DNA from 3 places in the Shinella sp. HY16 genome. Region 1 is predicted to be linked to each of the others. Evidence: predicted binding sites of a transcription regulator. Region 1 holds the regulator's gene; each other region holds the start of a gene.
The links. Region 1 encodes PhoB, which activates phosphate uptake and scavenging genes when phosphate is short. Its sites were predicted from a motif close to TGTCATNNANCTGTCAT; they were not measured.
Positions count from the first base shown of each region.

Region 1 (2,267 bases):
CGGCATGCCGCACTATCAGCATTTCATGTTGGGATGTCAACAAAATCGCACCCGAAATGGCGCTGAACATCCCGCAAGGTGAGGATTCGCGACGCGCATGGAAGGTGTCTCTATCGAGTCACACCCGACCAGCAAGTTGGGGAAAACTCCGAAATCGATTCGCCCGGATTCCGGCGACTCTTGTCACAGAGTCCACCGGTCTCTAGGTTAAAGACCAATTACTAGACTGCATGCGGCGGAACTAGTCAGCAAGAGAGTTAGGGCGTTCAGGTTCCGGACCCGTCCGGAGCACGACGAGGGATTCCCGCATCCTGAACGCCGAGCGGAGACAAAAACATGAACTGGACAGACGAGCGCGTCGAGAAACTCAAGAAGCTCTGGAGCGAGGGCCTGAGCGCGAGCCAGATCGCGGCGCAGCTCGGCGGCGTCAGCCGCAATGCCGTCATCGGCAAGGTGCACCGGCTGAATCTGCCCGGTCGCGCCAAGGCCGGCGGCACCCAGACCGCGACACGCGCCAAGCGTCCGGCTCCGGCGACGCCGCGTCCGTCGAACTTCGCTGCCCGTCCCGTCGCCGCCCGCCCGGTCGCCCGTCCGGCCGGCAACGCCATTGTCAAGGAAGAGATCGACGCCGATTTCGAAATGCAGGCCGAGACCCTTCCGGTTCCGGCCAACCGCAACAACGTGGTCGTACCGATGTCGCGTCGTCTCGAGCTGACCCAGCTCACCGAGCGCACCTGCAAGTGGCCGATCGGAGACCCGCTCAACGACGACTTCCACTTCTGCGGCAACGAGTCCCCCGACAATTCGCCCTACTGCACCTACCACCAGCGCCTCGCCTACCAGCCCTCGGCCGAGCGCCGCCGGATGCGATAACATCTACCACGGCAGAAAATGCGATGCGGACCCGAAAGGGTCCGTTTTCGTTTGAGATGGTGGTGCCTCTACTATTCCCCCAAAACGCAAACAGGCCCCTGAGGGCCCATTTCCGTCCTTGGGAGGAATTCCGTTCGCTCAGGTTTCCAGCGAATAGCCGGCGCCGCGGACCGTGCGGATGACGTCCTGCATGTTGGCGAAGTTGAGCGCCTTCCGCAGACGCCCGACATGCACGTCGACGGTGCGCTCGTCGACATAAATGTCATGGCCCCAGACCCCGTCGAGAAGTTGCGAGCGCGAGAAGACGCGGCCGGGCGAGGTCATCAGGAACTCCAGAAGGCGGAACTCCGTCGGGCCAAGGCGGACCTCGCGGGTGCGACGATGGACGCGGTGCGTCTCGCGGTCGAGCTCGATGTCGCCGCAGCGCAGCACCGTCGAGACAACCTCGGGCTTGGCACGGCGCAGCATCGCCCGCACGCGGGCAACCAGTTCCGGCGTCGAGAAGGGCTTGACGACATAGTCGTCCGCACCGGTGGCAAGCCCGCGCACGCGCTCGCTCTCCTCGCCGCGCGCCGTCAGCATGATGATCGGCAGACGTTCGGTTTCCGGGCGCTGGCGCAGGCGTCGGCACAGCTCGATGCCGGAAACGCCCGGAAGCATCCAGTCGAGGATGAGGAGATCCGGCATGCGCTCCTGCAAGCGCATCTCGGCCTCGTCACCGTTCAGGATCGTATCGACCTCGAAACCTTCCGCTTCCAGATTGTAACGGAGGAGAACGCTCAGGGCCTCCTCGTCTTCCACGACGGCAATTCTGGGCACCATGGAGTTGAACCTTGCTCTTTACTCGGACGCGTCGGCGACATCGGCCGCGACGACGGAGGTCGAGGTATCGTCCTTCGGACGCTCACCTTCCGGCTGCGAGCCTGTTGCCATGTAGTAGATGGTTTCGGCGATGTTGGTCGCGTGGTCGCCGATGCGCTCGATGTTCTTGGCGCAGAACAGGAGATGCGTGCAGGGCGTGATGTTGCGCGGGTCTTCCATCATGTAGGTCAGGAGTTCGCGGAACAGCGAGGTATAGATCGCATCGATCTCGTCGTCGCGCTCGCGGATCGCCTTGGCCTTCTCGATCGAGCGGGTGGCATAGACGTCGAGCACTTCCTTGAGCTGCATCAGCGCGAGCTCGGCGAGATGCTCCAAGCCGCGGGCCAGCTTGCGGGGCATGCCCGAGCTCTGGACGGCGATGACGCGCTTGGCGGTGTTCTTTCCGAGATCGCCGACGCGCTCCAGTTCGGCCGCGATACGGATCGCGCCCATGATTTCGCGCAGGTCCGCCGCCATCGGCTGGCGCTTGGCGATGGTGACGATCGCCTTGTCGTTGATCTGGCGCTCTGCCG
Region 1 covers NZ_JAHYXL010000001.1:110,442-112,708, reverse strand. Annotated here, with positions in the region: gene K0P03_RS00540 (GcrA family cell cycle regulator) at 337-873, shown strand; gene phoB (phosphate regulon transcriptional regulator PhoB) at 1,012-1,695, opposite strand; gene phoU (phosphate signaling complex protein PhoU) at 1,714-2,267, opposite strand, start outside.

Region 2 (2,267 bases), on a different contig from region 1:
TCGCGAAGAGCTTTACCATGCATCTTCGCGACGGCATTCGTCTGCCCGTGATGTCAAACGTCGCCTTCTCGGTGAAGGCGGGCGAATGCGTCGTATTGGGCGGCCCGTCCGGCATCGGCAAGAGTTCGCTCCTGAAGATGGTCTACGGCAACTATGCCGTCGACAGCGGCCAGATCCTGATCGAGCACGGCGGCCGCCTGCTCGACCTGGCGATCGCCGATCCGCGCACCATTCTTTCGGTGCGCCGGGCCACGCTCGGCTATGTCAGCCAGTTTCTGCGCACCGTGCCGCGCGTTGCGGCCGTCGATGTCGTCGCCGAGCCGCTCACCGCTCGCGGCGTCAATGCCGCCGAGGCGAAGGCGACGGCCGAAGCCATGCTGGCGCGGCTCAACCTGCCGCGCGAACTCTGGCAACTGCCGCCCGCCACCTTTTCCGGTGGCGAACAGCAGCGCGTCAACATCGCGCGCGGCTTCATTACCGATCACCGCATCCTGCTGCTCGACGAGCCGACCGCATCGCTCGATGCGAAGAACCGCGCCGTGGTCGTCGAGATGATCGCTGAGAAGAAGGCGGCCGGTGTCGCGCTCCTCGGTATCTTCCACGACGAAGACGTGCGCGAAAAGGTCGCCGACCGCATCGTCGACGTCTCCGCCTTCTCGCCACGAAAGGCCGCCGCATGACCCGCCTGTCCGAAACGCCGCTGATCCATCCGACTGCGGTCGTGTCCGACACGGTGCTCGGCCGCTACACGGAGATCGACGAGAACTGCCGCGTCAGCGAAGTCGAGATCGGCGATTATTCCTACATCATGAACGGCGGCTCCGTCTGGTGTGCGACGATCGGCAAGTTCGCCAACATCGCCGCCGCGGTGCGCATCAACGCGACGAACCACCCGATGTGGCGGGCGACGCTGCATCATTTCACCTACCGCGCCAACGATTACTGGCCGGATGCCGACCACGAAGCCGACTTCTTCGAATGGCGGCGCGGGCACCGCGTCGTCATCGGCCACGACGTCTGGATCGGTCATGGATCGACCATCCTGCCGGGTGTCACAGTCGGCAACGGTGCTGTCATAGGCTCCGGCGCGGTCGTCACAAAAGACGTCGAACCCTATACGGTCGTCGGCGGCGTCGCGGCGAAAGTCATCCGCGAACGTTTCCCCCGAAGCATTGCCGAACGCATGGAAAAACTCGCCTGGTGGGACTGGGATCATACCCGGCTGCGCACCGCTCTCGATGACTTTCGTAAACTTGACGCAGAAGCCTTTCTTGCCCGTCACGACGGGTGAGAAAGCGCTTGCCGATGCCGGAAATTCAGGCCTGTGGACTGTTATTTTTCCGACATGAAACTGACATTGCCCCTTCATCAACAGCGTTTAGAGCCAGTCCCGAAAGCGACAGGCCCGGCCTTTGGCCCAGCCTTGATCCGACACAGGACAAAAAGGGATCCACCATGTTTCGACTGAAGAATGTCACCCGCCGCTTTGGCGTGCGCGTAGCGGTCGACGATGTGACCTTCGATATTCCGCAGGGCCAGATGGTCGGCGTCATCGGCCGCTCCGGCGCCGGCAAGTCGACCATGCTGCGCATGATCAACCGCCTTGCCGATCCGAGCGAGGGCACGATCCATTTCAACGATGTGGAAGTCTCCGCGCTGCGCGGCGCGAGCTTGCGCAACTGGCAACGCGACTGCGCGATGATTTTTCAGCAGTTCAATCTCGTGCCGCGTCTCGACGTGCTCACCAACGTGCTGCTCGGTCGCCTCAACCACCGCCCGACGGTCATGAGCGTCCTCAATCTCTTCACCCGTGAGGAGCGCATCATGGCGATCGCAGCGCTCGAGCGCCTCGGCATCGAACAGACGGCGCTTCAGCCGGCCGGCACGCTCTCGGGCGGCCAGCAGCAGCGTGTGGCGATCGCAAGGGCGCTGATGCAGAACCCCAAGATGCTGCTTGCGGACGAACCGATCGCCTCGCTCGATCCGCTGAACGCAAAAATCGTCATGGATGCACTGCGCGACATCAACGAGCGCGAAGGCATTACCGTCATCACCAACCTGCACACGCTGGATACGGCGCGCGCCTATTGCGAACGCATTATCGGCATGTCCGGCGGCCGCGTCGTCTTCGATGGCCCGGCACGCGAGCTTGATGCCGATGCGGTGCGCACGATCTACGGCACCGGCGCCGACGGCGCGGAAATCGACGAAAGCATGACCTCGACGGCGATCCGCAATCCGGCCCGCCAGGATAATGCAAAGGAATC
Region 2 covers NZ_JAHYXL010000003.1:394,724-396,990, forward strand. Annotated here, with positions in the region: gene phnL (phosphonate C-P lyase system protein PhnL) at 1-680, shown strand, start outside; gene K0P03_RS28235 (DapH/DapD/GlmU-related protein) at 677-1,291, shown strand; gene phnC (phosphonate ABC transporter ATP-binding protein) at 1,456-2,267, shown strand, end outside.
Region 2: phnC (phosphonate ABC transporter ATP-binding protein) is a predicted target of PhoB. The motif match lies at 1,342-1,358, and genes of this name have one in related genera.

Region 3 (2,267 bases), 1.8 Mb from region 1:
GCCCTGGTCGAAGACGCGCTTCTCGTCGAACTCGCCGTAGTTCGGCAGGTCCACCTTGTCGCGCACCGCGATCACCTTGCCGTCGTCGATGACGGCGACCGCATTGTAGCGCCCGGTTTCGTCCTGCCTCGGAAAGCCGATGATGACGCCGGGGCCGCCCTTGGCGGTATCGGCCGCCAGATCGTCGACCGCGCGCCGGCAGGCATTCAGGAAGGCCGGCTTCAGCACGAGGTCTTCCGGCGGATAGCCGGAGATGAAGAGTTCGGTCAGCAGCAGCAGATCGGCGCCCTGCCGGGCGGCGTCCTCACGGGCGGCGCGCGCCTTGGCAAGGTTGCCGGCGACGTCGCCGACTACAGGGTTCAATTGCGCAACCGCGATGCGCAGCGTCGCCCTGCCTTGATCGGAGGTCATGTCTTGATCGGAAGTCATGTCTGCGGACCCATCTCTTGCTGGTGTCCGAGCCTGCGGCCGCGCGTCGCTGTCGCCCTCTCGAACGGTCGACAAGCTCTTTAGAGCATGGCGGACGTTTTGGGAATGAAGCGCGGAGCGTTTGCCGGACCTTTCGGCGCAAGAGCCCGGTTTTCAACGGGTCCGCAGCGCCATGGCGGGCCTGCAACAGACGGAACCAAAGCGGGGGACGAACGTTGCAGAAACCGTTCATCTCCTGTTCAAGATGACGTCCGTATGACAGATACACGAAACTTTCATGAAATCTGGAGACGGCCTTGGCCCTGTTCACCTCCGCAGCCGTGGCAATCAATGCAACCGAAGAACGCGCCGTCGAGGCCGGCTTCTTCGCGCGCCATGCCAAGACGCTTGCCGTCCTGCGTTCCCTTGCCGTTTCCGTCCTTCTTGCGCTCCTCACCGTCGTCGTCGTCGAATGGATCACGCGCGGCGCGCTCGATCAGGTGCGCCTCTATTTAACCAATCTCGAACAGCCTGCCTGGACGACGACGGGCGTCTTCTTCCTGCTCTACCTCGCCGTCGACGCGCTGATCGGCCGCCAGCACAAGGCCGTCCTGCTCGTCTCGCCGCTCGTCGTGCTGATGGGCGTCATTTCCCAGCAGAAGCAGGTCTTCCTCACCGATCCGCTCTACCCGACGGACCTGCTGTTCGGCCGGCAGATTCTGGAACTCATGCCCGTGCTCGTGCAGGACCGGCCGTGGACGGCCGCTCTCCTCGCCGTCGCCGTTCTCGCCTCCGTCGCCGGCCTCATCAGCCTGTGGGTCTTCGCCTGGCGCCGTTTCCGGCCGCTGACGAAGAGGGAACGCCTGACGCGGCTTGCCGTCGTGCTGCCGCTTCTCGCCGGCTTCGTCTCCATCATGGACTACAACGAGTTCTCCTGGGTCCGCGACCGGTTGAAAGTCTTCCCGATCATGTGGGATCAGGCGGAGAACTATCGCCACAACGGTTTCGTCATGGCCTTTGCCATCAACCTGCCGATGGCAAACGTCCAGGCGCCCGCCGGCTACATGACCGAGGCGATCGACAAGATCCCCTCCAAGCCGCTGCCGGCCGGCACCACGCACCGTTCGAAGCCCGACGTGATCGTCGTCATGAGTGAATCGCTGTGGGATCCGGCGCGCATCGAGAGCGTGAAGCTTTCGGCCGACCCGATGCCCGTCATCCGCGAAAGCCAGGGCGGCAACGTCTTCTCGCCGGAATTCGGCGGCCTCACCGCCAATGTCGAGTTCGAGGCGCTGACCGGCTTCTCCAACGCCTTCCTGCCGACGGGCTCGATCCCCTACCAGCAATATGTGCGCAAGCCGATCCCCTCGCTTGCCACCTTCTTCCGGGCGGAAGGCTACACGGCGCGCGCCATCCATCCCTTCTCCGGCTGGTTCTGGAACCGCAACAGCGTCTACAAGGCGTTCGGCTTCGAGACCTTCAAGGACGTCGACAAGATGCCGCCGCTCGCCAAGCGTGGCAACTTCACCTCGGACGAGGCGCTGACCAAGGAGATCATCCGTCAGGCGGACCTGCAGGAAGATCCCTTCTTCTTCTTCACCGTCACGCTGCAGGGCCACGGCCCCTATGACGACGGCCGCTACGCCAAGACCGACATCAAGGTCGACGGCAAGCTCGATGCCCGCGACAACCGCATGCTCGCAAGCTACGCGCAGGGCGTGAAGGAAGCCGACAACAGCCTGAAGATGCTGATGGACTGGGCCAAGGACCGCGACCGCGAGACGATCATCGTCGTCTTCGGCGACCACCTGCCGCCGCTCAACACCGTCTACCAGAACTCCGGCTACATGAAGGGCATC
Region 3 covers NZ_JAHYXL010000001.1:1,922,424-1,924,690, forward strand. Annotated here, with positions in the region: gene K0P03_RS09725 (NAD+ synthase) at 1-411, opposite strand, end outside; gene K0P03_RS09730 (LTA synthase family protein) at 726-2,267, shown strand, end outside.
Region 3: K0P03_RS09730 (LTA synthase family protein) is a predicted target of PhoB. The motif match lies at 674-690, and genes of this name have one in related genera.